One region of the Pseudomonas sp. GOM7 genome, then DNA from elsewhere that is predicted to be linked to it. Evidence: predicted binding sites of a transcription regulator. Region 1 holds the regulator's gene; each other region holds the start of a gene.
What was found. The regulator sigma-54, encoded in region 1, starts transcription at its own class of promoters, with help from an activator protein. The targets are predictions, from matches to a motif close to ANTGGCATNNANNTTGCTNT.
Positions count from the first base shown of each region.

Region 1 (10,202 bases):
AGGTCATGGGAGACCACCACGCTGGTGATACCCAGCGCATCGTTGAGCAGGCGGATCAGGCGCACCAGCACTCCCATGGCGATGGGGTCCTGGCCGACGAACGGTTCATCGTACAAGAGGATCTGCGGATCCAGGGCAATCGCCCGGGCCAGAGCCACCCGCCGCTTCATGCCACCGGACAGCTCGTCCGGCATCAATTCGACGGCACCGCGCAAACCGACCGCCTGCAGCTTCAACAGGACGATGTCACGAATCATCTCTTCCGGCAGCTTGGTATGCACGCGCAAGGGAAAGGCCACGTTCTCGAACACATCGAGATCGGTGAACAGCGCACCACTCTGGAACAGCACACCCATCTGCTTGCGCATGTCGAACAGCTCATCGCGCGACAGCTTGGGCAGACTGACCCCGGCAACCCGCACGTCACCGGCGGACGGGCGCAGCTCGGCGGCGATCAGGCGCAGCAGCGTGGTCTTGCCACAACCGGACGGCCCCATGATGCCGGTGACCTTGCCGCGCGGAATGCGGATGTCGACCTTGTCGAAAATGGCTCGCGAACCACGCTGGAAGCTGACGCCCTGCAGCTCGATCGCGTAATCGTGTTCGGCGCTCATCTGAACTCCTTGAGAATCAAGCCTTCCTGGCAGACGCCACCTCCCATGCTCGGAGACACAACTGCTGGATGGCCGAAATGGCCGCGGACTATAGCATTTGCAGCCCCCAGGGCCCAGAGTACGGATTTGTAACGTTCAGATTCATGACAGCTTTGCGAGCCAGTTTGCGAATTGGAAAAGGTGAGCACGTCATCCTTTATCGGTATAATCCCCGCCTTTTCACCCGAAGCAGCCGCCGTACATGAGCCAACGCCCCGATCTGATCGAAACCGCCCGCCGCACCATCCGCATGGAAATCGAAGCCGTGCAGGATCTGCTGCCACGCCTCGACACCAGCTTCGTCAAGGCCTGCGAGATGATCCTCGACTGCAAGGGGCGCGTGGTCGTGGTGGGCATGGGCAAATCCGGGCACATCGGCAACAAGATCGCTGCGACCCTGGCCAGCACCGGCACCGCCTCCTTCTTCGTCCACCCCGCCGAAGCCAGCCACGGTGACATGGGCATGATCACCAAGGACGACATCGTCCTGGCCCTGTCCAACTCCGGCACCACCGCCGAGATCGTCACCCTGCTGCCGTTGATCAAGCGTCTGGGCATCCGTCTGATCAGCATGACCGGCAACCCCGAGTCGCCGCTGGCCAAGGCCGCCGAGGCCAATCTCGATGCCCGCGTGGCGCAGGAAGCCTGCCCGCTCAACCTGGCCCCCACCTCCTCGACCACCGCCAGCCTGGTCCTGGGCGACGCTTTGGCCATCGCCCTGCTGGAGGCGCGCGGCTTCACCGCCGAGGACTTCGCCTTCTCCCATCCCGGTGGAGCCCTGGGCCGACGCCTGCTGCTCAAGGTGGAGAACGTCATGCATGCCGGCGATACCCTGCCGCAGGTGCAACGTGGCACCAGCCTGCGCGACGCCCTGCTGGAAATGACCCAGAAAGGCCTGGGCATGACCGCCGTGCTGGAGCGCGACGGCCGCCTGGCCGGCATCTTCACCGACGGTGACCTGCGCCGCGCCCTGGACAAGGGCATCGACGTACGCCAGGCGCTGATCGACGAGGTGATGACCCCACACGGCAAGACCGTACATGGTGAAATGCTCGCCGCGGAAGCCCTGAAAATCATGGAAGACAACAAGATCAGCGCCCTGGTGGTGGTCGATGCAGAAGACCGCCCGGTGGGCGCCTTCAACCTCGGCGACCTGCTGCGCGCAGGAGTGATGTGATGAATACCTTGCTGCAGCGTGCCCGCGCCGTGAAACTGGCCGTGTTCGATGTCGACGGCGTGCTCACCGACGGCCGCCTGTACTTTCTCGAAGACGGCAGCGAGTTCAAGACCTTCAACACCCTCGACGGCCATGGCATCAAGATGCTCATGGCCTCGGGCGTGCGCACCGCCATCATCAGCGGGCGCAAGACCCCGGTGGTGGAGCGGCGTGCCAACAACCTCGGCATCCAGCATCTGTTCCAGGGCCGCGAGGACAAGCTCGTGGTACTCGACGGCCTGCTCGCCGAACTCGGCCTAAGCTATGAACAGGTCGCCTATCTGGGCGACGACCTGCCGGATCTGCCGGTCATGCGCCGCGTCGGCCTGGGCATGGCCGTGGCCAGCGCCGACGGTTTCGTCCGCCAGCACGCCCATGGCGTGACCCAGGCGCGTGGCGGCGAAGGCGCTGCGCGCGAATTCTGCGAACTGATCATGCGTGCCCAGGGCACGCTGGACGCGGCTCAAGCCGCTTACCTGTAGGGCACGACATGCCACGCAAAGCGCTCAACCTGCTGATATTCGCCTTGATCGCCGTACTCGTCGGCGCACTCGGCTACTGGAACATCGCTCCGGAAACCAGCCGCACGCCGCAACAGACGGACAGCGACGAGACCATCGACTTCTACGCCATCGGCGCGCACACCGTGCAGTTCCAGGACGATGGCAAGCTGCACTACCGCATGACCGCCGACAAGCTCGAGCACGTCAAGAGCACCGACATCACCCAGGTGCAAAACCCCAAACTGGATCTGTACCGCGGCACCAACCTGCCGTGGAAGGTCACCAGCCAGCGCGCCGAGGTATCCCCCGGCGGCAAAGAGGTGGAACTGATCGACGACGTGCGCATTGCCCGTACCGATGCCAAGAACCGCCCCACCATCATCACCAGTAGCCGCATGACCGTAATTCCTGACAAGGAATATGCGCAGACCGAGCAAGCCGTTAGAATCGTCGCGGCCAACGGGGTGACCACGGCACAAGGAATGAAAGCGTACTTGAATGACGGCAGGATGCTCCTGCTGTCCAACGTAAGAGGCCAGCATGAGGTTCGTTAACACCCTCCCCCTGATTCTCAGCCTCGGCGCCGCATTTGGAAGCGCGGCCGCCTGGGCTCTGCCCTCCGATCGCGACCAGCCGATCCGCATCCAGGCCGATACCGCCGAACTGGATGACAAGCAGGGCGTGGCGGTCTATCGCGGCGACGTGATCATCACTCAGGGCACCCTGAAGATCACTGGCGACACCGTGACCATCACCCAGACCGCCAGCGGCGACATCGACGTGTTCACCTCGGTCGGCAACCTCGCCTACTACGAGCAGAAGCCCGCCGTGGACAAGGAAATCGTCAAAGCCTACGGCAAGACCATCCAGTACTTCGCCAGCAACGAACGCATCGTACTGATCGACCAGGCCAAGGTGATCCAGGAAGGCAATACCTTCGAGGGCGAGAAGATCGTCTACGACACCCGCCGCCAGATCGTCAACGCAGGACGCGCCACCGGCAACAACGTCAGCGTGCCGCGTCCGCGCATCGACATGGTCATCCAACCCAAGAACAAACCCGCGGATCAACAGCAGTAATGGCCATTCTCAAAGCCCAACACCTGGCCAAGAGCTACAAGGGCCGCCAGGTCGTACGCGACGTCAGCCTGAACATCGAGAGCGGCCAGATCGTCGGTCTGCTCGGCCCCAACGGTGCCGGCAAGACCACCTGCTTCTACATGATCGTCGGCCTGGTGCAGGCCGACCAGGGACGTGTGCTGATCGACGACCTCGACGTCAGCCACCAGCCCATGCATGGTCGTGCCCGCGCCGGCATCGGCTACCTGCCGCAGGAAGCCTCGATCTTCCGCAAGCTGTCGGTGGCCGACAACATCATGGCCATCCTCGAAACGCGCAAGGATCTCGACCGCGCCGGGCGCCAGGCGGAGCTGGAGAACCTGCTGCAGGAATTCCACATCCACCACATCTCAGGCAACCTGGGCATGAGCCTGTCCGGTGGTGAACGACGCCGCGTGGAAATCGCCCGCGCCCTGGCCACCAACCCCAAGTTCATCCTGCTCGACGAACCCTTCGCCGGTGTCGACCCGATCTCCGTGGGCGACATCAAGCAGATCATCCATCACCTCAAGACCAAGGGTATCGGCATTCTCATCACCGATCACAACGTACGCGAGACCCTGGACATCTGCGAAACGGCCTACATCGTCAACGATGGCCAACTGATTGCCGAAGGCGACGCCGAGACCATCCTCGCCAACCAGACGGTGAAAGAGGTTTATCTGGGCCACGAGTTCCGTCTGTAAACATCCATATTTAGATGACGGAAATAGGACAGCCCCTAGGCAAGGACGAGATTTTCAGGCATATAATTTGCTTCCTGGCGGCGCTTCGGCGCCCTGATGTGGAAGGCGTAACTCGCCGGTAAATTAAGGTCTGCAATGAAACCATCGCTAGTCCTCAAGATGGGCCAGCAGCTGACGATGACCCCGCAGCTGCAACAGGCCATCCGCCTCCTCCAACTGTCGACTCTGGATCTGCAACAGGAAATTCAGGAGGCGCTGGAATCCAACCCCATGCTCGAGCGCCAGGAAGACGGCGACGACTTCGACAACAGCGACCCGATGGCCGACGGCGCCGAAAGCGCTGCTCCCGCGCCGAGCAAGGAAGAGAGCTACCAGGAAGCCACTCCGACGGTTGATAACCTGGAGGAAGGCGAGTGGGGCGAACGCATTCCCAACGAGCTGCCGGTCGATACCGCCTGGGAAGACATCTACCAGACCAGCGCCAGCAGCCTGCCAAGCAACGACGATGACGAGTGGGACTTCACCACCCGCACCTCCAGCGGCGAGAGCCTGCACAGCCACCTGCTCTGGCAACTGAACCTCGCGCCCATGTCGGACAAGGATCGGCTGATCGCCGCCACCCTGATCGACTGCATCAACAACGATGGCTACCTCGAAGAAACCCTCGAGGAAGTGACCGAGTCCTTCGACCCGGAATTGGACGTCGAACTGGACGAAGTGGAAGTGGTGCTGCACCGCATTCAGCAGTTCGAGCCGGCCGGCATCGGCGCCCGCGACCTGCGCGAGTGCCTGCTGCTGCAACTGCGCCAACTCCCGGCCAGCACGCCCTGGCTCAACGACACCCAGCGCCTGGTCAGCGAACACCTGGAACTGCTCGGCAGCCGCGATTACGCCCAGCTCATGCGCCGCACCAAGCTCAAGGAAGACGAGCTCAAGCAGGTCATCGAGCTGATCCAGCGCCTCAATCCGCGCCCGGGCTCGCAGATCGAATCCAGCGAGCCGGAATACGTGGTGCCGGACGTCATCGTGCGCAAGCACAACGGCCGCTGGCTGGTGGAGTTGAACCAGGAAGCCATGCCGCGCCTGCGCGTCAATGCGCAGTACGCCGGCTTCGTCAAACGCGCCGATTCCAGCGCCGACAACACCTTCATGCGCAACCAGTTGCAGGAGGCGCGCTGGTTCATCAAGAGCCTGCAGAGCCGCAACGAGACCCTGATGAAGGTAGCCACGCAGATCGTCGAGCACCAACGCGGCTTTCTCGACTATGGCGACGAGGCGATGAAGCCCCTGGTGCTGCACGACATCGCCGAGGCGGTGGGCATGCACGAGTCGACCATCTCGCGCGTCACCACGCAGAAATTCATGCATACCCCGCGTGGCATTTACGAGCTGAAATACTTCTTCTCCAGCCACGTCAGCACCTCCGAAGGCGGCGAATGCTCGTCGACGGCGATTCGCGCCATCATCAAGAAACTGGTGGCCGCGGAAAACGCGAAAAAGCCGTTGAGCGACAGCAAGATCGCTGGTTTACTGGAGGCACAAGGCATCCAAGTCGCCCGTCGCACGGTGGCCAAGTACCGTGAATCCCTCGGTATCGCCCCCTCCAGCGAACGCAAGCGACTGATGTGAGCAAGATCGACTGCTCGTCCATGGCGAGCAGGCCACAGTGTTCCGGTGGTGGGCCTCGTTAAGGCCTATCTCTTACACAAGGCAACAAGGAGAAAGCGGTATGCAAGTCAACATCAGTGGACATCAGCTGGATGTGACCGACGCCCTGCGTGACTACATCGGCGAGAAACTCGGCCGACTGGAACGCCACTTCGACAAGATCACCAATGTTCAGGTGATCATGGAGGTCGAAAAGCTCAAGCAGAAGATCGAAGCCACCCTTCACGTTGCTGGCGGTGAGGTCGTCGCCAACGCCGAACATAACGATATGTACGCTGCCATCGACCTGCTGGCAGACAAACTCGACCGTCAACTTATCAAGCACAAGGAAAAGCAGCTCGATCGCCTGCAAGGCGCCACAGCCCGCTGACATTTCCCTTCCATGATCCGACTTGAAAATATCCTGACCCCCGGCCGTTCCCTGGTGAACGTGCCGGGCGGCAGCAAGAAGCGTGTGCTCGAACAGATCGCCAGCCTGGTCGCCCGCGACCTCGATGAGCTGGACAATCAGGACATCTACGAGAGCCTCATCGCCCGCGAGAAGCTTGGCTCCACCGGCTTCGGCAACGGCATCGCCATCCCTCACTGTCGCCTGGCCGGCTGCAACGCACCGATCAGCGCCCTGCTGCGCCTGGACACGGCAGTCGACTTCGACGCCATCGACGGCGCGCCGGTCGATCTGCTGTTCGTCCTGCTGGTGCCGGAAGCCGCCACCGACGCCCACCTCGAACTCCTGCGCCAGATCGCCAGCATGCTCGACCGCCAGGACGTGCGCGAACGCCTGCGCCAGGCGCCGACCAGTGAAGCGCTCTACCAGGTGGTCGTGGACATCCAGAACGGTCAATAACCATGCGCCTGATCATCGTCAGCGGTCGCTCCGGCTCCGGCAAGAGCACTGCCCTCGATGTACTCGAAGACAACGGTTTCTACTGCATCGATAACCTGCCGGCCAGCCTGCTGCCGGATCTGGCCGAACGCTTCCTGCCGCAGAGCGATCTGATGCTGCCTCAGGTCGCGGTATCCATCGATGCGCGCAACCTGCTCAGCCAGCTACGGCGCTTTCCCGAACTGCTCGACGAAGTGCACAAGCGCGGTATTCGCTGCGAGGTGCTCTACCTCGACGCCGAAGACGACACCCTGCTCAAGCGTTTCTCGGAAACCCGTCGGCGCCACCCGCTGACCAACGACAACCGCTCACTGGCAGAAGCCATCGCTTACGAAAGCCAGTTGCTGGCGCCGATCATCGACCTGGCCGACCTGAAGATCGACACCACGCGCCTGAACCTCTACCAGTTGCGCGACACCCTCAAGCTGCGCCTGCTCGGGCAAACCCAGAGCGGCACGGCCTTTCTCGTCGAATCCTTCGGTTTCAAGCGTGGCATGCCGGTCGATGCCGACCTGGTGTTCGACGCCCGCTGCCTGCCCAACCCCTACTGGAAGCCGGAGCTGCGCGACTTCTCCGGTCTCGATCAGCCGGTCATTGACTACCTGGCCGCGCAGCCGGAGGTCGAAGATATGTATCAGGACATCCTCACCTACCTGGAGAAGTGGCTGCCGCGCTTCGCCGCCAGCAACCGCGCCTACGTGACCATCGCCATCGGCTGCACGGGTGGACACCATCGTTCGGTGTACCTGGCCGCACGCCTGAGCGAAGCCCTCAAGCATTCGTTGAAGAACGTCCAGGTTCGCCACCGCGACCTCAGCTAAGGAATCCCTGCCGCGATGCCAATCCGCGAAGTCACCATCATCAACAAACTCGGCCTGCACGCTCGTGCTGCCGCCAAATTCGTCGGTGTTGCCAGCCAGTACCCCTGCCAGGTGCGTATCGGCCGTAGCAGCGACAGCCTGGTGGACGGCAAGAGCATCATGGCGGTGATGATGCTGGCGGCCGGCAAAGGCACCCCGGTGCATCTGCACACCGAGGGCGAGCAGGACGAAGCGGCCATGCAGGCGCTGATCGCGCTGATCGACAACTATTTCGACGAGGGCGAATAAAGCAGCTGCAAGCTGCAAGCTGCAAGCTGCAAGCTGCAAGCTGCAAGACATCCATCGTGCACGGAGCGCCCGGTATACGCGACGCCGTAGGGTGCGCCGTGCGCACCAAGCCGCTGCATCCGAAGCACAAGCGGTGCGCACAGCGCACCCTACGAACTGTAGGAGCGAGCTCTGCTCGCGAACGCAGGTAACGCCAAAAGCTTCGCGAGCAGAGCTCGCTCCTACACATGTACAAAGGTAGCCCGGATGCAATCCGGGAGCCCTCCCCCGGATTAATGCGGGCTACGCCAGGGCCGTATCCAGCACCATCATCAGGCAGAAGCCTGCGGTCAGGGCCAGGCAGGCTTCGCTGCCATGCCCTTCGCGCTGCGACTCGGGCACGACTTCATGGATCACCACGAACAGCATCGCCCCCGCTGCCAACGCCAGGCCCCAGGGCAGCAGTAGCTGCGAGATGCCCACCAACCAGGCGCAGAGCACCGCGAACAACGGTTCCACCAGGCCCGAGGCCACACCGATCAGCACCGCCTTGCCGCGCGCCATGCCAGCGCTGGCCAGGCCCAGTGCCACGATCAATCCCTCGGGCATGTCCTGCAGGGCAATGCCGATGGCCAACCCCTGCGCACCACTCAAGCCTGCACCAGCGGCGACGCCGACCGCCATGCCTTCGGGCACGTTGTGTGCGGTGATGGCGATGACGAACAGGACGAGCCCGGAGGCCAGGCTCTGCTCACCTTGCCGTTGCGCCAGGCGGCGCCCCAACAGGTGCATGGCAACCACCCCGAGCAACACGCCGATACTGGCCAGAGCGCCCGCGCCCCAGGCCGAGAAGCCTTGTTCCCTGGCCACCTCGAGTGCTGGCACCAGCAGGGAAAACACCGTGGCCGCCAGCATCACCCCGGCGCCGAAGCCCAGCAGCCTGTCACGCATGCGTGCGGACAAGTTGCCCATGCACAACACCGGCAAGGCCCCCAGGGCCGTGCCGGAAGCGCACAGCAGGCCAGCCTGCAGCGCTTGCAGCAGACGAGGTTGCGCGCTCTGGTCGAGCAGCACCAGGGCCTGGATCAGCAGCAGCAGGCCACCACAGAACAGGATGGTGCCACCCAGCAGGTAGCGGAAGATGCGGCCATTACGGCCAAGCGCAACAGCCTGCGTCACGCGCATACCTTGCCAGCTCAACCCATGGCCTGGCGGTAGCGACGCGCCACTTCGTCCCAGTCGATGACATGGTAGAAGGCGCCGATGTATTCCGGTCGACGGTTCTGGTAGCGCAGATAATAAGCGTGCTCCCACACATCCAGGCCGAGAATCGGCGTGTTGCCATGCATCAGCGGGCTGTCCTGGTTGGCGCTGCTTTCCACCGCCAGACGCTTCTCCGGGGTCAGGCTCAGCCAGGCCCAGCCACTGCCGAAGCGGCTCAGGGCAGCCTTGGTAAAGGCCTCCTTGAAGGCAGCAAAACCACCCAGTTGACTGTCGATGGCCGCAGCCAGCTCGCCACTCGGCTCACCGCCACCACTGGGCGACATGACCGTCCAGAACAGGCTGTGGTTGGCATGCCCACCGCCCTGATTGATCACCGCTGCATGCAGCGCTTCGGGCAGCTCAGCCAGTTCGCGCAGCAGGGTTTCCACCGGCACCTCCTCGTACTCGCTGCCCTGCAGCGCGGCATTGAGGTTGTTGATGTAGGTCTGATGATGCTTGCTGTGGTGGATCTCCATGGTCTGCGCATCGATGTGCGGTTCCAGGGCGTCGTAGGCATAAGGCAGGGCTGGCAGACTGTGCGGCATGGACGAACTCCTTCAGTGATAGACAGGGCCCGGGCCGCACGAGCAGCTCGGATGAGGCGTACAGGCATGACGCCGGGCAGCACCGAGCAGGCGATCAGTACGCGGAAAGGTGCCGTACTCGGCGATGAACTGCAGCAGCTCGAGATAGGTGCGCTGGCTGTGCCTGAGCGCCGCTTGCTGCAGTGCTTCGGGCAGCGCGCCATTGCCAAGGATGCTCAGCAGGCGCTCATGGCAGGCACAGAGGTTTTCCGCGGCCGACTCCGCTTGCTCGAGCGTCAGGTGCAGGTCGGCCAGGTTGTGGTGGGAAACGACGAACGCCGCCACTGCCTGCTCGTGATCGGCCCAGCGCCCCAGCAGCACCTGCGCCTCGGCCAGCGCCTGCAGGTACAGCTCGCGCGCCTGAACCCAGTTCCCCTCGGTAAAGCAGCGATTGCCCGCTTCGATGACGGTCTTCCAGTGCTCCATGACAGCCCCTTGCCGAAACGGCAGTTGCGATGAACGAATCGAGGGCAACGGTGGTGGCCGACCACGCGCTGCCCCTGTCAGGCCTTCAGAGCCCGCCTTCGGTGAGCCTT
Region 1 is NZ_CP113519.1:4,359,722-4,369,923, forward strand. Features, by position in the region: gene OU800_RS19300 (ATP-binding cassette domain-containing protein) at 1-614, opposite strand, end outside; gene OU800_RS19305 (KpsF/GutQ family sugar-phosphate isomerase) at 856-1,830, shown strand; gene OU800_RS19310 (KdsC family phosphatase) at 1,830-2,351, shown strand; gene lptC (LPS export ABC transporter periplasmic protein LptC) at 2,360-2,926, shown strand; gene lptA (lipopolysaccharide transport periplasmic protein LptA) at 2,913-3,452, shown strand; gene lptB (LPS export ABC transporter ATP-binding protein) at 3,452-4,177, shown strand; gene OU800_RS19330 (RNA polymerase factor sigma-54) at 4,313-5,806, shown strand; gene hpf (ribosome hibernation-promoting factor, HPF/YfiA family) at 5,907-6,215, shown strand; gene ptsN (PTS IIA-like nitrogen regulatory protein PtsN) at 6,228-6,692, shown strand; gene rapZ (RNase adapter RapZ) at 6,695-7,552, shown strand; gene OU800_RS19350 (HPr family phosphocarrier protein) at 7,568-7,840, shown strand; gene OU800_RS19355 (ZIP family metal transporter) at 8,123-9,004, opposite strand; gene OU800_RS19360 (superoxide dismutase) at 9,016-9,627, opposite strand; gene OU800_RS19365 (hypothetical protein) at 9,640-10,092, opposite strand; gene OU800_RS19370 (class II fumarate hydratase) at 10,178-10,202, opposite strand, start outside.

Region 2 (10,202 bases), 2.4 Mb from region 1:
GTTGCCGATGAAGTGCGCAGCCTGGCCCGGCGCACCCAGGAGGCCACCACCGAGATCGAGGGGCTGATCGCCAACCTGCAACGCATCGCCGACGAAACCGCGCGCTACATGGAGCGCTGCCAGAGCTCCAGTTCGCAATCGGTTTCCGGGGTTTCCGAAGCCGGTGAGGCGGTGGCCCGCATCGTCAGCATGATCGAGCGTATCAATGGCATGAACCAGCAGATCGCCACGGCGGCCGAGCAGCAGAGTGCAGTGGCCGAAGAGATCAGCCGTGGCATTGTCTCGGTACGCGACAGCACGGAGCAATCCGCCGACGCCTTCCAGCATGCGCAGCAGGAGAGCGAGAGCCTGGCACGCACCAGCGAAGCCCTGCGCGGCAACATCGCTCACTTCCGTCTGTGAGCAACTCAGCTGCGCGGCTCATCAGGCCGCGCAGCGCTCAGCCCAGCAGGTAATCCAGCAGCCGCGCCATCAGCGCGTTGCCCGGCACATAGCGCCTTGGTTCTGCTGCCAGTTGCTCGGGAGTCTGTACCCAGGGGCCCGGCCTGAGTTCGTCGGCGCATTCGTTCAGCAGGTCGGCGACGATCTGCGGGGTCATCTCCGGGTGACATTGCAGGCCGATCACCCGACGTCCGATCTGGAACGCCTGGTGCCGGCACGCCTCGCTGGAGGCCAGCAGTCTGGCGCCCTCGGGCAGGGCGTAGGTTTCCCCGTGCCAGTGCAGCAACTCGATACGGTCGGGAAAGACGAAGCAGCCCTCGCCAACCGATTCGGCCCGCCACACCGGGAACCAGCCGATCTCCGCCAGCGCGTTGGGCTGCACGCGGGCCCCCAGTGCAGTGGCAATCAACTGCGCGCCCAGGCAGATGCCGAGCACCGGCACACCTGCCTCGATGGCCTGCCTCAGGAAAGCCTTCTCTTCGATCAGCCAGGGCAGCTCTGCTTCGTCGTTGACGCTCATCGGCCCGCCCATGGCGACGATCAGGTCGCAGCGACCTGGGTCGGGCAAGCGCGCATCCGCCTCGAAGAAACGGGTGTAGTGCAATTCGGCGCCCCGCACCTGGAACCAGTCGGCCATGCTGCCGACATCCTCGAAGGGTACGTGCTGCAATACCTGCACATGCATGGACGGCTCCTCAGGTCAGGGGATCAGGCGTGAATAGCTTGAGGCCGACGATGCCGCCAATGATCATCAGCAGGCACAGGCTGCGCAGCAGGTTCAGGCTTTCGCCGAGAAACAGTGCGCCGTAGGCTACCGTGCCGAGGGTGCCGATACCGACCCACACCGCATAGGCCAGCCCGAGCGGCAGCACGCGAACAGACAAGCTCAGCAGGTAGATGCTCAGCGCCAGGAAAAACGCGCAGTACAGGCTCGGCCACAGCCGTGTGAAACCGTCGGTACGCGGGATGATCGAGGCATAGAACACCTCGCAGATACCGGCCAGCAGCAGAAACCCCCAACCGTTCAACCAGGCCATGACGCCCCCCCAATTCGAGGCAAATCGGGCCACATCCTTATGGCCCTGTTCCCTTGCCCCAGGAACTCCTTACCCGCGACGACTCCCGGTCGCAGGATCTGACACTCAGCCCTTGGCCGTACGTTTCTTCTTCTCCGGGTCATCGAACGGCAGGGTATGGGCGATGGCGTTGACCGTCAGGCTGCCTTTGACTTCCAGCGCTGCGCCCTGCTCGGCATAGGGCACCTCCATACGCGCGATGGCCATGGATTTGCCGGACAACCGCGAGTACATGGCGCAGGTGATCACCCCCACCTGCTTGCCATCGGCCCACAGGGTGTCGCCGGCCTCGGCAGCCTTGTCGCCTTCGAGCAGCACGCCGAAGATCTTGAAGCGTTCCTTGCCCTGCAGGCGGTAATGTTCGTTGGCCCCACGGAAGCCCTGCTTGCCTGGCGACACCGTGAAGTCCAGACCCAGCTCCCAGAGCGTGTCGCCGGCCGGCTGATCGGCAAAGGGGTACATCTCCGAGTTGTCGTAGGGGAAGAACAGCAAGTAGCTCTCCACCCGCAGCCAGTCCAGCGCGGTGAAGGCACAGGGGATGATGCCCAGGCCCTTGCCCTTCTCCAGGATGCTGTCCCAGATGGCTGGCGCGTCGGCGGCCTTGCAGAAGATCTCGTAGCCGCGTTCGCCGGTGTAGCCGGTGCGCGAGATCATCACCGGGCGCTCGAACAGCCTGGTCTGCAGGTGATGGAAGTACGGCAGTTCGCGAATGCCCGGCACGTGCTCGGCGAGAAAGTCCACCGCCAGCGGGCCTTGCAGCGACAGGTCGTGCAGGTCGTCGTCGAACAGCACTGCCACCTGCCGGCCCTGGGCCGAACGCACCAGCATCTCGTGGCCGCTGCCAGAGCCGTGCACCACCATGAAGGCGTTGGGGCCAGTGCGGTAGACGATGCAGTCATCGACGAACTTGCCAGCCTCGTTGAGCATGCAGGCGTAGACGCTCTTGCCCGGGTAGACCTTGGAAATGTCGCGGGTGGTGGCCTGATCCAGCAGGCTCTCGGCATGCGGGCCGACATAGTGCACCTTCTTCAGCCCGGACACGTCCATCAGCCCGGCCCGGGTGCGAATCGCCTCGTGCTCGTCGGCCAGGTCGCTGGCATAGGTCCAGGCGGTGCCCATGCCGCTCCAGTCCTCGAGCTTGGAACCCAGTGCACGGTGACGCTCGGCAAGGGCGGAAATACGCCAGGAATTGGCCATGTCAGTTTCTCCTGTTGTTCGTCGTTGAGCCTGCGCAGGCAGGGTTCTGTCTCCCCTCTTCCACCTGTGGGAGAGGGGCTGGGTAGAGGAAACTCGGAGACGCTCAGGCGGCGTGGGCCTGGGGGTCGAACTGGCGCAGCCAGTCCACCACGGTCTGCCGGTAGCGGGTCAGGCCCTTGTAGTCGGCGATCTCGTCCGGCAGGTCGCGCAATACGCGGTGCAGGCGGCAGGCCCAGGCCGGGTTGCTGGCCAGTTCCTCGAGGCTGATCAGGTAGGTGCGGATGCCGAACAGCAGCGCATTGCTGCGTGGCAGGCGCGGCATGAACTGCAGCTCGACGCGCAGGTGCACCAGGCGGGCGACGTTCTCCGGCGTCACCAGGCCGCGCTCATGGCCCCATTGGTGGAAGGTTTCCGAGGAGGTATCCAGGCGCGGGTTGATGGTCATGGTCCAGTTCAGGCGGCGCACCGGCTGGCCAACCTGGATGTTCAGCAGGTACTTCAGCGCGCGGTCGAACACGCCGAGCTGATGCGCCACGCCCGGCACCGGCGCGTGCCACTGCTTGAAGCTCATGCCGGCGTCGAACTTGATCGACCAGTCCGCCGGGCAGGTGACCATGCCGGCGTCCATGAACAGATCGCCGTCGCGCTGGTCGAGCACGGCGAAGTCGCCCTGCACCTGGCGGGTGATGTACTCCAGTGGCTCGAACGGCAGGGTGCTGGCATCACCAAAGGTGAAACGCTGCTCGATGCCCAGCGGGCGGTTGATCCACAGCCACTGATCACCGTCTCGCTCCAGGGCGAAATGCTCGGGGTAGTCAGCGGCCAGGTGCTCCATCAGCATTTCCAGGGTGTCCCAGGCGGCCTGGGCCATGTGCGGCATCACCAGGCAGCGCTCCGGGTCCTTCTCCAGCACGCAGGCACGCTCGGCCATCTCCGAGACGTAGTGCTCGTCGATATCGAACCAGTGCTCGAACACCGAACCCGGCTCGCGCGGCGTGGCCGGTTCGAGGTTGACCGAGTACATGTAGCTGTCCTCGGGAAACGGGAAGGGAAAACGGGCGATGGCCTGCGGGCTGTTGCTGAAGGTGAAATCGTCCCGGTAGGTTTCCAGCGGTTTCATCACGACGGGCATGACTCTCTCCTGTAGGGTGCGCTATGCGCACCATGAGCAAGCGTTGGGGCATGTGCCCCTAGAGATCGAGCAGCAGCGTGCCGGAGCAGCCGCCACGGGAAACACAGGGCATCAGCGCTGCGCCGCGCTGTTGCTCGTCCAGGTAGTGATCGCGGTGCTCCACCTCACCGCTCAGGTAGCGCGTGGTGCATTGCCCGCACACCCCGCCCCGGCACAGGTTGGGCACCTCCACTCCCGCCGCCTCCAGCGCTTCGAGCAGGCTGTGGTCGCCCGGCACCTGCAGGCGCTGGCCACTGCGCGCCAGCTCGACGGTGAACGGCTGGCCCGGCTCGGGCGCGGCGAAGGCTTCCCAGTGCAGGCGCCCGGCCGACCAGCCATGAGCGGCGGCCAGCACCTTGAGCTCGTCGAGCAGGCGCTGCGGCCCACAGACGTAGAGGTGACTGCCAAGCGGCTTGCCTGCGAACAGGCTGGTGCAGTCCAGGCGCTCGCCGGTAGCGGCGTCGTAGCCATGGAAGCGCTCGCCCAGGCGCTCGCGCAGCTCGCTGGCGTAGGCGTCGGTCAGGCCGCTGCGGTAGGCGTAGTGCAGTTCAAACGAAGCGCCTTGCGCCTCGAGCTCAGCCAGATAGGCCATGAAGGGGGTGATGCCGATGCCACCGGCCACCAGAATGTGATGGCGGGCCTGCGAATGCAGGGCGAACAGGTTGCTTGGCGCGCCGATCTGCAGACGATCGCCCACCCTGACCTGCTCGTGCAGGTAGCGCGAACCGCCACGCGAGGCCTCCTGCAGGCGCACGGCGATGCGGTACACACCACTGTCGCGCGGGTCGCCCAACAGCGAATAGGCATTGCGCAGCGTGCGCCCCCCGGTGGGCAATATCACCTGCACGTGGCTGCCACAGGAAAAGCCCGGCAGCGTGCCGTCGACAGCGCGGAAGCTGAACTCGCGCACCACCGGGGTCAGTTGACGCACCTCGGTGACCTGCACCTCGATCATCGCGCTCATGGCCGCACCTCCGGCGCAAGGGGGTTGTCCGGGTCGAGGCACACGCCCATGTAGGCGCCAAGGCGCTGGGAGAAATGTTCGCGCACGAACAGCCTGACCCGGCACTGGCCACAGGTGCACTCGCCTTCGTTGCCGATGTCCTGGAAATGCCCGCAGTGCACGCAATACAGGCGGCGCCGTGTGCCGCGTTTGAACAGCTCGATCTCGTCACCGAGCAGGCCGGCCTGCCGCGCCAGGCTGTGGATGTGCCAGAGAAAGCTTTCATCGCCACAGACATACAGCCGGGTGCCGGCCTGGGCCTGCTCCAGCAGCATCTGCAAACGCAGGTACAGCGCTTCGCTGCTGGGCAGACTTTCCTGCTCGACACTGCCTGGCAGCGTCTCGCCCAGGCACAGCAGCAGCGTCGGTGTCGGGTGGTCGAGCAACCTGGCGGCCAGGTTCGCCTGCTGTGCCACCACGATCCGGCGGCTGGCCGGCTGCCTGGACGCCTCGCTGGCATAACGTGGGGTACTGAACAGGGGTTCGGTACTGGATGCTGTCATCGGAAATCCTCCCGGGTGAGAGCAAGGCGATGGTCGGTTTGCCTCCAGAGAAAATTCCCTTGGAGAACTTTTTGTTCTCAACAAGAAAGCATGGACTGTGCCATTTCCGTCACCCCGCGCCAGCGCTGGGGCAGACCCGATCAGCCCCACTGCAGGCTGGCGAACGCTGCACAAGGGCGGGGCAATGCGCGCCACTGCGGCGCATGGGGACGTTTTTTGAAAACGGGACTTGAAGGGTGAAGAAAAGGTGGCCACAGCAGGCGCCACGCAGAAACGACAACGCCGGCCCCATGCGCCGGCGTCGTTCTTCAGGGCCTGTTGCCGCACGAAACGGCAACAGCCCCGGGCAAGGTCAACTGGAGTACTTGTAGCCCACCTCGCCATGCGCGGCGAGATCCAGACCGTCGATCTCCTGCTCTTCATCCACGCGCAGCCCCCCGCAGAACAGCGCCGCGATCTTGAATGCCAGCCAACTGGTCAGTGCCGAGAAGAGGATGCTGAACAGCAGTACGCCAGCGTTGACCTGCAATTGATCGAACAGCCCACGCTCGCCAGTAAAACCCTGCCCGCCCAATTCGCTCAGGGCGAACACCGGGGTCAGCAAACCACCGAGGATACCGGCCACACCATGCACGCAGAACACGTCGAAGGCATCGTCCAGGCCCATGGCGGGCTTGAGTTTCTCCACCGCCCAGACGCACACCGGCGCAGCGATCAGACCCAGCACGATGGCGCCCATGGGGCCGACGTAGCCACAGGCCGGGGTGATCGCCACCAGCCCGGCGATGGCCCCGGACACCGCACCGAACAGGCTCGGTTTGCCACGGTGCACGCCCTCGATCAGCATCCAGGCCAGTGCCCCGGCGCAGCTAGCCAGCATGGTGTTGACCATCACCAGCATGGCGAAACCACTGGCCGCCAGGGCGCAACCGGCGCAGAAGCCGAGCCAGCCGACCCACAGCAGGCCGCCGCCGATGAAGGTCATGGTCATGTTGTGCGGGGCCACCGCCGACGTGCCGTAGTCACGCCGCCGACCAATCAGCCAGGCGCCGACCAGCGAGGCGATACCCACGTTCAGGTGCACCACGTTGCCACCGGCGAAATCCTGCACGCCGAGGTTGAACACCCAGCCACCGCCCCAGGCCATGTGTGCCATGGGGATGTAGTTGAGCGTCAGCCAGACCGCCATGAACAGCATCACCGCCGAGAACTTCATGCGCTCGGCGAAGGCGCCGACGATGATCGCCGGGGTGATCGCGGCGAACAGCAGCATGAACAGGAAGTACAGGTATTCAGGAATGGTGCCGACCACAGAGTCGGTGCCCACGCCCTTGAGGAACAGCTTGTCCAGCCCGCCGATCAGCGACTGCCAGGCCCCCCCGTCGGTGAAGCACAGGCTGTAGCCATAGATGGCGAAGAGCACCGACATCAGCGATGCGGTGCAAAACACCTGCATGAGGATCGACAGCACGTTCTTGCCACGCGCCATGCCGCCATAGAACAGCGCCAGGCCAGGCAGCGTCATCAGCAACACCACCAGCGAGCAGAGCGCCACGAACGCCGTATCGCCACTGTTGATCACGGGCGTCTCGGCCGCCTGCGCGACGGCACTGCCCAACAACGGAATAACCCCCAACGCAACACGACTACGGATCATCGACTACAGCCTCCAATCAGGGAGCCGTCCAGCGCGACCTATCGCGCGGCATCGGCATGCGAGACCCTGCCGGACAACATATCCTGACAGGAATTTTTATTTCCCCACAGGCATAGCAATCCTCTTGCCAATTGGAAACACCCAATTACAAATAAAATAAGTGAAACAAAATCATAAGGTTGAGCAAGGCACACTGACTCACTCGGAGATTCGCTAGCAACAAGCCTCACCGTCTTGGTGCAGGAAACGAAAACGGCGGTTCAGACCTGTAAAAAATGCTGCCCCCTCGCCATGCGGGAGTAGCGGCGTAATAATGGCGCATCATTGCAAGCAAGCATCAAAGCGCCATCATTTCGGCATCGGAATACAATTGCCTTCACCAGAACGTGTCATGAAGAAAAACAGGAATCCGCCACGATGAGCGCCTTCGAGCCAGGCAGCGTGTCCGTCAGGCAAACGGGTCGTGCGATACCGCCCCGGCAGCGGACAGCGTACGAGCGCTACGTCGTCCAGCAGCATGGCCGCTTCCTGCTGGCGATCAATTTCATCGCCATGTTCGCCTATGACCTGTACGTCTTCGCCGATGCCCTGCTGATTCCCGACATGGCGCTGGAGTCCCTGCTGCTGCGCAGCGGCCTGAGTCTCATCGGCCTGTTCAACATCTATCTGGTGTTCTGGCGCATCCGCAAGGTGCTGCTGATGGACATGCTGATGCCGATCCACGACATCATCTCCACCATCGCCTGGTTCGAGCTGCTCAAGCGCAGCAGCTCACCCGACGTGCCCACCTTCGTCTACGCCTCGGTGGTCTTCATCATCCTCGCCAACCTCGGTGCACGCTACAGCTTCCGGGGCATCCTGGCCTGCTCAAGCGCCATCTCGGCGATCATTCTGTATAACCTGTGGCTGTTGCATGACGGCCAGAGCAAGCCGGTGCTGGTGTTCAGCATCGCCTACCTGCCGGTGCTGCTGTTCAGCCTGTTCATCAGTTGGACCAACATCAACGGCGTGCGCCGAGCCTTTCTCGAAGATCAGGAAAAACAGCGCCAGCGCGACGAACTGGCTTCGCTCAACCTGCGCCTGGCGGAGCTGGCCAATACCGATGCGCTGACCGGCGTAGGCAACCGCCGTGCCTTCGATCGCACTCTGGCGCAGCACTGGCAGCAGATGCAATGCAACGGTCGCCCCTTCTCCCTGCTGTTGCTGGACATCGACTTCTTCAAGCCCTTCAACGATCACTATGGCCATCAGATCGGCGATCAGAGCCTGCGCCAGGTCGCCGGCTGCATCAGTGCCAGCCTGCGCCATGGCCAGGGCGAGGTGTTCCGCTACGGTGGCGAAGAGTTCGTCGTCCTCCTGCAGATAGCCAATGCCGAGGAACTCCTCGCCCTGGCCGAGCGCTTGCGCGAGCAGGTGGCCAACCTCGCCATCGAGCATCTACACCGCCCCGACGCCCTGATGCACCTGACCATCAGCATCGGCGCCTGCCCCACTCACTCACCTGATGTACAACAGGTTGAAGATCTCTTCGCACAGTGCGACCACTTGCTCTACCGGGCCAAGCAACAGGGGCGCAACCGTGTCTGCGTGCAGGTACCGGCGGAGGCTCAGGTCGGCTGAGTTCAGCGCGCGACACAGATGCCCGAAGGCCTCCTGAGATTTACGGCAGAACGACGCTTCATTGCCCCTCGTCAAGGCACACTGGGCGATTCTGTCTAAGCTTTCCCTTGAGCATGTCGGCAATCGGAACGGATGCCTCGCCCTGGAGCGACCGGCTCATTCGACCTTTGCACGATTGTTGTCTGCCAAACCGCTGGGCAGGCTTCGCTAAAGAAACCCGCTCAGCGCACGATGAGCTGTTCATACGAGAGACTCGAGAACGCACCCGCGCCTCGGGAGGCGCCTGAACCAGGCGCACGTCAGGACGACCGATGACCCCATGTCGAAAGCAGATGCAACCCAGCACAGCAACACTTCCCCTGGCAAAGGCGCACACGCCCCGCATGGCCGCGAGCCCTTGGCCTGCGCTAGTCGCCCTACGCTCGCCCGCTACACCTCAATCCAGATGATAGGTTCATGAAGATGGTCAAGAATGCCCCGTTGAGCGTGAAACTCCTGCTCATACTCATATTTCCCTTGTTCGGCTTCCTGGCCTTCTCTGCCGTGTACCTCGCCGGCAAATACCAGACGCTGAGCGAGATGAAACATACCGTGCTCGCCATCGAGACCGCGCAGAAAATCAGCAACGTGGTTACCGCCCTGCAGCGCGAGCGCGGTGCCAGCGGCGTGTTCCTGGGCAGCAAAGGGACAGCCATGGCCGACGCGCTGAAGCAGTTTCGCCTCGACAGCGATGCTGCAGCCAAGCAGATGCAAGGGCTACCGGCAGATGCCAGCGAAGGCCTGGAACAGGTCATGAAAGACCTCGCTGCGATCGGTGCCTTGCGCCAGCAGGTCGATGGTCAGTCGATCGACAATAGCGAATCCGGCGCCCGCTATACCGCGCTGATCAAAGCACTGATCGGCTACACCCAGTCGCTGGAGGCCAGTGTCAGCGAGCCGCAGATCCTGCGCGCCCTCGGCGCACTCAACCAGTTCGTGGAAATGAAGGAGCGTGCCGGCCGCGAACGCGCCTTGCTGGGACTGGCCTACAGCCGCAACCAGATCGATGCCGAGCTGCTCTCACGCCTGAGCCACAACATCGGCGAGTTCATGGCCTATCAGGATGCTTTCCAGCGCAGGGCGGCAGCGGAGCTCAAGCGCCAGCTCGACGAGGCCCTGCAGCAACCCGACGCGCAGGCCGCCATCGGTATGCGCAGCACGGCACTGGAAACGCCCCTGGGTGAAGCGCTGAACGTCAAACCAGCAGACTGGTTCAAGCTCTCCACCGCGCGCATCGACCTCATGGTGCAGGTGGAAAACGCGCTGAGCCAGAGCGTCGGCGCTCTCGCCACGCACGCCTATGAGGAAGCCGCACGCAGCCTGTGGCTGACCATCGGCGCCATACTCGGGGTACTGGCTGCAGTGGTGCTGCTGGCCTACCTGATCATCCGCAATATCAGATCGGCCGTCAGCGACCTCAACGACACCCTGGTCGCCTTGTCGAAACGCGACCTCACTGCCCATACCCATTACGATGGCCGCGACGAGTTCGGTG
Region 2 is NZ_CP113519.1:1,365,583-1,375,784, reverse strand. Features, by position in the region: gene OU800_RS06195 (methyl-accepting chemotaxis protein) at 1-402, shown strand, start outside; gene OU800_RS06190 (type 1 glutamine amidotransferase) at 440-1,126, opposite strand; gene OU800_RS06185 (DMT family transporter) at 1,137-1,478, opposite strand; gene OU800_RS06180 (aminomethyltransferase family protein) at 1,584-2,714, opposite strand; gene OU800_RS06175 (heme-dependent oxidative N-demethylase family protein) at 2,818-3,846, opposite strand; gene OU800_RS06170 (PDR/VanB family oxidoreductase) at 3,905-4,849, opposite strand; gene OU800_RS06165 (dimethylamine monooxygenase subunit DmmA family protein) at 4,846-5,391, opposite strand; gene OU800_RS06160 (ammonium transporter) at 5,744-7,048, opposite strand; gene OU800_RS06155 (GGDEF domain-containing protein) at 7,466-8,668, shown strand; partial or broken gene OU800_RS24225 (nitrate- and nitrite sensing domain-containing protein) at 9,125-10,183, shown strand.
Region 2: the regulator sigma-54 is predicted to act here: its motif matches at 7,161-7,180, upstream of OU800_RS06160 (ammonium transporter).

Region 3 (10,202 bases), 760 kb from region 1:
CCATGTCCATCGACGAGTTCGAGCGCAGCAACCTGGGGCAGCTCAAGGCGGGCATTCAGATCGTGGCGACCGATCTGTCGCCGTCGATGCTGGCCAACTGCAAATCTGGCGAGTATGACAGCCTGGCCATGGGCCGTGGCTTGTCTCAGGAGCGCCTGCAGCGCTATTTCGATCCCAAGGGGCCTGGGCGTTGGCAGGTCAAGGCGCCGATCAAGAGTCGTGTCGAGTTCCGTCCGCTGAACCTGCTGGACAGTTATGCGGCGCTGGGCAAGTTCGACATCGTGTTCTGTCGTAACGTGCTGATCTACTTCTCCGCCGAGGTGAAGAAGGACATCCTCACGCGCATCCATGCCACTTTGAAGCCGGGCGGCTATCTGTTCCTGGGGGCTTCCGAGGCGCTCAACGGCCTGCCGGACAAGTACCAGATGGTGCAGTGCAGTCCGGGGATCATCTACAAGGCCAAGTAAGGTTCCTTGCGGGGGGGCTTGCTTGGGTAGTCGGGCTTGAGACTGGGCTGGCAAGTTTGTGTGTTGGTTCGTTGAGTGTTTTGGACGCCGCTTTGGGTGTCTTCAGATATTCCGGGTTTCGCCCCCTCGGGCGACTCACTTTTCTTTGAAATCGGAATGCCGCCCAGCGCAAAGAAAAGTAAGCAAAAGAAACGCACCCCCGCCATCCGGCCCCGGCTGCGCCGGGGTTCGTTCGTTCCATCGCTGCTCCGAGGGTCGGCTTACAAGGGCCATCCCTGGCCCTTTAAGCGGGGCCGCCATCGGTATCTCGCGGCATCCATGCCGCTCGCCCCTCTACGCAACGATTCCACTCACCCTCCTGAAGGGGGGCATTCGCGCGCCTGAACGTACATCGGTTCCGGGCATGCCCGGCGTGCTCTGGTAGCAGTGGAGCCATGACGTGGCCGCTTGGTTAAACCAAAACTTTCATTCGCGTAGTTTCATTCGCTTGAATAGCTTGCCGGCCTGCAGCCGGCATCCCGGTCAGCCCTAAGGCTGACCTCATGTGCAACCACTCCGTGCTACTTCTGGGTTACCTCGGGTTCAGGCGCGTGCAGAGCCCGCCCAGGAGGGCGAACGGAGTCGTCGTGGAAGAGGTTGAGCGACATGGATGTCGCGACGACTGCATGGATGCAGGAGGTAGAGCGACGCAGGATGCCAAAGCCGAGAGCCGCGATGGGCCAGGGATGGCCCACCGCGGCGGGCCTCTGGAGCGGCGATGGAGTGAGCGAACCCCGGCGAAGCCGGGGCCGGATGATCGGGCGGAGGGTTTTAGTTACTTTTGCCCGTCAAAAGTGACTCGCCCGGGAGGGCGAAACCAAAAAACATCAACAAAAACGCGGCAATCCGGAACAGACAGCCGAACAACCAACAAGCCAACAAAAATTTGCCAGTGCGGCACCAATCAAGCAGCTCCCCATAAGCAGCAAAATCTCCCAATCAGGTCACGAAGCCACCAGACAGCGACGAATTCAGTCGAAACGACTCGCTGGGTCATCGGCCGAAACTTGAGGGGCAAAGCGCCTGGCCGGCTTTGCCGCTGCTTGCCTGCAGGCGGTAAGGCCTTGCCGCTTTGCCGCTTTCGAGCCAGCAGATTAATCTCAAGTCATTGATATATAAGGTTTTAAATAACTGGCACAGCCTTTGCTGTATGTCTGCCAACAGTGACAGACGGCCCTAGCGGCAAAGGTTCAGAGCATGAGCATCAACTTCGGCAGAGCCCTTGGCATCCACGAACAGGCACTCGGTTTTCGCGCCCAGCGCGCCGAGGTGCTGGCCAACAACATCGCCAACGCCGACACGCCGAACTACAAGGCGCGTGATCTGGACTTCGCCAGTGTCCTGGCTGCCGAGAATTCGCGTCAGCAGCGCGGCCCTGTCTCCCTGAGCCGTACCGACAGCCGCCACATCGCCGCCGATGGTGTGCCTAGCGGCGAAGCCGAGCTGCCCTACCGCACGCCGTTCCAGGCGTCGCTGGATCAGAACAGCGTCGACCTGCAGGTCGAGCAGGCGAACTACGCCGAGAACGCCGTGCAGTTCCAGGCCAGCTTCACCTTCCTCAATAGCAAGTTCAAAGGGCTGACCGCAGCCCTGCGCGGCGAATAAGGAGCGCGATCATGTCCCTAGCCAGTGTTTTCAACATCGCCGGTACCGGCATGAGCGCTCAGAGCACTCGCCTCAATACCATTTCCAGCAACATCGCCAACGCCGAGACCGTTTCCTCGAGCCTGGATCAGACCTACCGCGCCCGCCACCCGGTGTTCGCCACCGTGTTCCAGCAGGCGCAGAACGGCGATCGTGGCTCGCTGTTCGCCGAGCAGGACGAGGCCGGCCGTGGCGTGCAGGTGCTGGGTGTGATCGAAGATCAGAGCAGCCTGATGCCGCGCTACGAGCCTGACCATCCAATGGCTAACGCCGATGGTTACGTCTATTACCCGAACGTCAACGTGGTCGAGGAGATGGCCGACATGATTTCCGCCAGTCGTGCCTTCCAGACCAACGTTGAAATGATGAATACCGCCAAGCAGATGCTGCAGCGTGTGCTGACCCTGGGTCAGTAAGCCAATACGAGGAGCGCAGGTCATGAGCACCGTCAGCGGCACCAACTCGGTACTGGATCAGTACCAGCTCAAGCAGGACACCACCAAGAGCAAGGATCTCGGCAAGAACGAGTTCCTCAACCTGCTGGTGGCTCAGCTCAACAACCAGAACCCGCTGGAGCCTCAGGGCAACGGCGAGTTCATCGCCCAGTTGGCGCAGTTCAGCAGCCTGGAGGGGATCCAGCAGTTGAACAGCAGCGTCAACTCGATGATGTCCAACTTCCAGTCCTCGCAGGCGCTGCAGGCTTCGTCGCTGGTGGGGCGCAAGGTCATCGTGCAGGGCGAGAAGGCGGTGGTCGACACCAGCGAGAGCTTCAAGGGCAGCGTGACGGTGCCGGTAAGCAGCAAGAACGTCTATGTCAACGTCTTCGACAATTCCGGTGCCCTGGTGACGCGCGTCAACCTGGGCGAGCAGGTGGCCGGCAATGCCAGCTTCATCTGGGACGGCAAGGACGACAGCGGCAAGATCATGCCGCCCGGCACCTACAAGTTCGAGGCGCATGCCACCTATGGCAGCGAGACCAAGGGGCTGTACACCCAGTTGCCGGCCAATGTCGACAGTGTCGCGCTGGGTGGCAAGGAACTGATGCTCAATCTTGCCGGCCTCGGCAGCGTTCCGCTTTCCCAAGTGCAGATCATCGGCCAGTAATTATTGTTGCCGGCCATCCCGGCAAAGGAGTTTTCCATGTCGTTCAATATCGGTCTCAGTGGTCTGCGTGCCGCGACCAATGACCTCAACGTTACCGGCAACAACATTTCCAACGCCGGCACTGCAGGCTTCAAGCAGTCGCGTGCCGAGTTCGCCGATGTCTATGCATCCTCGGTGCTGGGCACCGGCAAGAACCCGCGCGGCAGTGGTGTGCTGCTTGCCGACGTGTCGCAGTTGTTCAATCAGGGCAACATCAACTACACGCAGAATGCCCTGGATCTGGCGATCAACGGCAACGGCTTCTTCATGACCAGCAACAACGGCAGCATGAGCTACACCCGCGCCGGTTATTTCGGCACCGACCGTGACGGTTACATCGTCAACAACTTCGGCTATCGCCTGCAGGGCTACTCGGCCGACGAGTCGGGCAACATCCTGCCGATCCAGAGCGACCTGCGCATCAATGCCGGTCAGCAGGAGCCCAGGGCCACCACCTCGGTCACGCAATCGATCAACCTCAACTCCAACGCCGTGCGCCCGGCCAATGCCGGCACCATGGCCGCGCCGACCTTCGATCCAAGTGACTCGAAATCCTTCAACTGGTCGACCTCCACCAATATCTACGATACGCAGGGCAATGCCCACGTCATGTCGCAGTACTTCGTGAAGAACGAGGCGCCGGCCAACAATGGCTGGGTCATGCATGTATTGATCGATGGCGTGAACCCGCGTGATCCGACCAGTACCCAGCCATTCAGCTATGCGATGAATTACGATGCGGCCGGTCAGCTTGCCAACCCGGCTTTCACCCCGATCGCCAGCACCCCGGCCAACCCGGCATTGGATGCGCCGGCCATTCCGGCAACCGCGGCTAACGGCACCTTCGTCCTGGCCCAGGCCGACTGGGTGCCGGCCGAGAAGGATCCGGCCAACCCTGGCGCGCTGGTGCCCAACGGCGCCGACAGTTCTGCCTTTACCTTCGACATGCGCGGTTCGACCCAGTACGCCACGGCCTTTGGCGTCAACAGCGTCAGTCAGGACGGCTATACCACAGGCCAGCTAGCGGGCCTGGAAATCGACGATACCGGGGTGATCTTCGCCCGTTACACCAACGGCCAGTCGAAGATTCAGGGGCAGGTGCTGATGGCCAACTTCGCCAACGTGCAGGGTCTGACGCCCAACGGCAAGACCGAATGGGTGCAATCCTTCGAGTCGGGTGAGCCGGTGATCGGTACGCCGCGCAGCAGTACCCTGGGGGCCTTGCAGGCCGGCGCGCTGGAAGATTCCAACGTGGAAATCTCCGACCAGTTGGTGAACCTGATCGTCGCGCAGCGCAACTACCAGGCCAACGCCAAGACCATCGAAACCGAGAGCGCCATCACCCAGACCATCATCAACCTGCGCTGATCCCTGGCGCACCTGGCAAAGCGGCAAGCCTGGCTTGCCGCTTTGCTGCTTCCGGCCCGGCAAAACTTCGCCGCCAAGATCCTTAAAGCCTTTTTATCTTCTCTAATACTCCTTTTAAATCAGTATCTTGTGGTTGTTTTTCGGGAATGGCACGGCACTTGCTTTAGAGCATGCAAAGAGCCAAGGGCACGTCGCCCACTCGGAGGATTTCCATGGACAAGATGCTGTACGTCTCCATGACAGGTGCGCAGAACAACAGCCTGGGGCTGCGCGCCCACGCCAACAACCTGGCCAACGTGTCGACCACCGGTTTTCGCCGTGATTTCGAGCAGGCGCGCTCCATGCCGCTGTTCGGCGAAACCTTCCCGGCCCGCGTATTCGCCATGAGCGAACGCCCGGCCACGGATTTCCGGCCAGGCTCGTTGCAGGAAACCGGGCGTGATCTGGACGTGGCCGTCGGCGGCAAGGGCTGGATCGCCGTGCAGGCTGCCGATGGCAGCGAAGCCTATGTGCGAACTGCCAGCCTCAACATCGATGCCCTTGGCGTCCTGCGCACCGGCAATGGCTTGCCGGTCATGGGCAATGCCGGGCCGATCGCCGTGCCGCCGGAGCAGAAGGTGGAGATCGGCCAGGACGGCACCATCAGCATCCGCGCGCTGGGCGAGGCACCCAATACCCTGGCCGAGGTCGACCGCATCAAGCTGGTCAATCCCGATCCCAAGCAGATGGAGAAGGGCACCGATGGCCTTATCCGGGTCAAGGGCCAGCCCCAGGTCGAGCCCGATGCCACCGTCACCCTGACCTCGGGCTTTCTCGAGTCGAGCAACGTCAATGCCGTCGAAGAGATGACCGCCATCCTCGCGCTGTCCCGCCAGTTCGAGCTGTCGGTGAAGATGATGCGCACCGCCGAGGACAATGCATCGTCCGTGGCTCGGGTTTTGCAACTTAGCTAATTACCAGTACGCGGCGCCGTAAAACCGGCGCCCGAGGAGAAACGACATGCTTCCGGCTCTGTGGGTCAGCAAGACAGGCCTGTCCGCCCAGGACATGAACCTGACCACCATTTCCAACAACCTGGCCAACGTGGCGACCACCGGCTTCAAGCGCGACCGCGCGGAGTTCGAGGATCTGCTGTACCAGATTCGCCGTCAGCCGGGTGGCCAGTCCACCCAGGACAGCCAACTGCCCTCCGGCCTGCAGCTCGGTACCGGGGTGCGCATTGTGGGCACGCAGAAGATCTTCACTGCAGGCAGCCTGCAGACCACCGAGCAGCCGCTGGATCTGGCGGTCAACGGTCGCGGTTTCTTCCAGATCCTGATGCCCAATGGTGACGTGGGGTATACCCGCGACGGCAGCTTCCATCTCAATTCCGATGGCCAGATCGTCACTTCTCAGGGTTTCGCGCTGGAGCCTGCCATCGTCCTGCCGGCGGAGGTGCGTACCTTCACCGTGGGTGAAGACGGCACCGCCTCCGTGACCACTGCCGGCAACCCGCAGCCGCAGGTCATCGGCAACATCCAGTTGGCCGACTTCGTCAACGCCGCCGGCCTGGAAGCCATCGGCAACAACCTGTTCCTGGAAACCGGCGCCAGTGGTGCGCCGCAGGTAGGGGCGCCGGGACTCAACGGCCTCGGCACCACGCTGCAGAACACCCTGGAAAACTCCAACGTCAGCGTGGTCGAGGAACTGGTGAACATGATCACCACCCAGCGCGCTTATGAAATGAACTCCAAGGTGATTTCCACCGCCGATCAGATGCTGTCGTTCGTGACGCAGAACCTCTGATCCATCGAGCCCGACTAGTTACACCGTGAGGTAGAGGTTATGAACCGGCAATTGATCTGTTTTCCCCTGTTGGCGAGCGTGCTGCTGAGCAGTGGCTGCGTGGCGCCGACGGCCAAGCCGGACGATCCCTATTACGCGCCGGTGCTGCCACGCACGCCCATGCCGGCGGCGCAGAACAACGGCGCGATCTATCAGGCCGGGTTCGAGAACGGCCTGTATGACGACCGCAAGGCCTTCCGCGTCGGCGACATCATCACCATCACCCTCAACGAGCGTACCCAGGCCAGCAAGAACGCCAACAGCGCGCTGAAGAAGGACAGCAGCGGCACCCTCGGCGTGCCCAACCTGTTCGGCATGGCCGTGGCCCCTGACAACCCGCTGCGCAGCCTCAGCGCCCTGGGCATGACCAACAACAACCTGAGCCTGGATTCGAGCTGGGATTCGCAACGCGCCAACACCGGCTCCGGGCAGGCAGGGCAGAGCAATAGTCTGTCCGGTTCGATCACCGTGACCGTTGCCGAAGTACTGCCCAACGGTATCCTCGCCGTGCGCGGCGAGAAATGGATGACCCTCAATACCGGCGACGAGCTGGTACGTATTTCCGGCCTGGTGCGCGCCGACGATATCGCCACCGACAACACCGTGGCCTCGACCCGTGTGGCCGATGCGCGCATCACCTATTCCGGCACGGGCGCCTTCGCCGATGCCAACCAGCCGGGTTGGATGAGCCGCTTCTTCATGAGCCCGTTGTGGCCGTTCTGAGCTGGAGAGCCGTTATGACATCCTGGATCAGTGCCCTGCGCCCGGCCGCTCGTGAGAGCAAGCCGCAGTACTCCTGTCGTCAGCAGTTCGCCGCAGCGCAGCGTGGCTATCGCCGCCGTGGTGCCAACGACTGGCTGCTGCTGGCGACGATGCTATGCAGCTTGCTGATCAGCCTGCCAACCCAGGCCGAGCGTCTCAAGGATCTGGCCTCCATTCAGGGCGTGCGCAGCAACCAGCTGATCGGCTACGGCCTGGTGGTCGGTCTCAACGGCACCGGCGACCAGACCACGCAGACACCTTTCACCGTGCAGACCTTCAACAACATGATGGCGCAGTTCGGCATCAAGGTGCCGGCTGGTGGCAACGTGCAGCTCAAGAACGTCGCCGCGGTTTCGGTGCATGCCGATTTGCCGGCGTTCGCCAAGCCGGGCCAGGCCATCGACATCACCATCTCCTCCATCGGTAACGCCAAGAGCCTGCGCGGCGGCAGTCTGCTGATGACGCCGCTCAAGGGCATCGATGGCAACGTCTACGCCATCGCTCAGGGCAACCTGGTGGTCGGCGGCTTCGATGCCAGTGGCGCCGATGGTTCGCGCATCACCGTCAACGTGCCCTCGGCCGGACGCATTCCCGGCGGTGCCACGGTCGAGCGCCCTGTGCCCAGTGGTTTCGATCAGGGCAATACCCTGACTCTCAACCTCAATCGCCCCGACTTCACCACGGCGAAGAACATCGTCGATCAGATCAACGACCTGCTCGGCCCCGGCGTGGCTCAGGCCATCGATGGTGGCTCGATCCGCGTCAGCGCGCCGCTCGACCCCAATCAGCGCGTCGATTACCTGTCGATTCTGGAGAATCTGCAGGTGGAGGCGGGCAAGGCGGTGGCCAAGGTCATCATCAACTCGCGCACCGGCACCATCGTCATCGGCCAGGACGTCAAGGTGCAGCCAGCGGCCGTGACCCACGGCAGCCTGACCGTGACCATCACCGAAGACCCCATCGTCAGCCAGCCCGAAGCACTCTCCGGTGGCCAGACCGCCGTGGTGCCGCGCTCGCGCGTCGGTGCCGAGGAAGAAAAGAAACCGATGTTCAAGTTCGGCCCAGGCACCAGCCTCGACGAAATCGTACGTGCGGTGAATCAGGTCGGTGCCGCACCTTCCGACCTCATGGCCATCCTGGAGGCGCTCAAGCAAGCCGGCGCCCTGCAGGCTGACCTGATCGTGATCTAAAGAGGCAAAAGCGTATGGATTCTCGACTCTCAGCCGGTCTGCTCGGCGCCAAGAGCCCGGTCGACAGCGGCTCGTTCAACGACCTGAACCGTCTCAACCAATTCAAGGTGGGCGGTGACAGCGAGCAGAACATTCGCAAGGTGGCCAAGGAGTTCGAGTCGCTGTTCGTCAACGAAATGCTCAAGGCCATGCGCTCGGCCAATGCCGTGTTCAGCGAAGGCAACTTCATGAACAGCAACGAGAGCAAGACCTACCAGGACATGTACGACCAGCAGTTGGCGGTCACCCTGTCCAAGGAAGGTCGCGGCATCGGCCTGGCCGATGTACTGACGCGGCAGATGTCCAAGCTCAAGCAGCACTCCGATCGCCCCAACCCCTTTGCCCAGGTGCAGCAGCCGGTCGCGGCGCAAAGTGCCGAGCAGAGCGTCAAGGGGGTCTCCGGCTTTCGCGAGAGCGATGATGTGGCCGCACTCAATCGTCGGCGCCTGGCGCTGCCGGGCAAACTGACCGATCGCCTGCTGGCCGGCATTGTGCCCGCCGCTGGCGATGGCAAGACACTGGCTGGCGAGGACTGGATTCCGGCGCAGGTCAGCACGGCCAAGACCACGGCACCGAAGCTGGACATCGATGCCCTCGCTGGCCGGCGCATCGCCCAGCCGCCGCTGGCGCCGGGCAAGGCCGCCTTCGCCTCGCCACAGGAATTCGTTGCCACCATGTTGCCGATGGCCGAGGCGGCTGCCGAGAAAATCGGTGTCGACCCGCGTTATCTGGTGGCTCAGGCCGCGCTGGAAACGGGTTGGGGCAAGTCGATCATCCGCACCCGCGATGGCGACAGCAGCCACAACCTGTTCGGCATCAAGGCCCATGGCGGCTGGGAAGGGGACTCGGCACGGGTATTGACCACCGAGTTCAAGGGCGGCAAGGCGGTGAAGGAATCCGCCAGCTTCCGTACCTACGAGTCCTACGCCCACAGCTTCGATGATTACGTGCGCTTCCTGCAGGACAACGGTCGCTACGAGAAGGCGCTGAACGTTACCGAGAACCCGGAGCGCTTCGTCAAGGAACTGCAGCAGGCCGGTTATGCCACCGACCCCAACTACGCGCGCAAGATCTCCCAGATCGCCCGTCAGATGCAGACCTATCAGGCGGTCGCGGCTGCCGATGGCTCGACTACCAGGACCTGAGATTGAAGCATGGCTGACCTACTGAACATCGGCCTGTCCGGCCTGTCGGCGAACAAGACCTCGCTGTCGGTCACCGGCCACAACATCGTCAACGTCAACACCCCCGGCTTCTCCCGCCAGGATTCGGTGCAGGCCACGCGCGTGCCGCAGTTCAGCGGTGCCGGTTACATCGGCTCGGGCACCACGCTGGTGGACGTGCGGCGCATCTACAACGACTTTCTCACCACCCAGGTGCGTAGCAGCACGGCGTTGAACTCCGATACGCAGTCCTACCTCAGCCAGATCAACCAGCTCGACTCGCTGCTGGCCGGCAGTACCACCGGGGTGACGCCCGGCTTGCAGAAGCTGTTCAGCGCCCTGCAGACCGCCGCCGAAGACCCGGCCAACATTCCCGCACGGCAGTTGGTGCTGTCCGAGGCCGAGGGTCTGGCCAAGCGTTTCAACACCGTATACGACCGCCTGTTCGAGCAGAACAGCTTCATCAACAAGCAGCTTTCGGCGGTGACCGACCAGGTCAATCAGTTGGCGACCTCCATCGCCGGCTACAACGACGCCATCGCCATCGCTTCGGCCAACGGGCG
Region 3 is NZ_CP113519.1:3,601,069-3,611,270, reverse strand. Features, by position in the region: gene cheR (protein-glutamate O-methyltransferase CheR) at 1-467, shown strand, start outside; gene flgB (flagellar basal body rod protein FlgB) at 1,704-2,111, shown strand; gene flgC (flagellar basal body rod protein FlgC) at 2,123-2,566, shown strand; gene OU800_RS15905 (flagellar hook assembly protein FlgD) at 2,589-3,254, shown strand; gene flgE (flagellar hook protein FlgE) at 3,291-4,661, shown strand; gene OU800_RS15895 (flagellar basal body rod protein FlgF) at 4,874-5,614, shown strand; gene flgG (flagellar basal-body rod protein FlgG) at 5,661-6,446, shown strand; gene flgH (flagellar basal body L-ring protein FlgH) at 6,486-7,208, shown strand; gene OU800_RS15880 (flagellar basal body P-ring protein FlgI) at 7,358-8,437, shown strand; gene flgJ (flagellar assembly peptidoglycan hydrolase FlgJ) at 8,452-9,621, shown strand; gene flgK (flagellar hook-associated protein FlgK) at 9,631-10,202, shown strand, end outside.
Region 3: the regulator sigma-54 is predicted to act here: its motif matches at 4,807-4,826, upstream of OU800_RS15895 (flagellar basal body rod protein FlgF).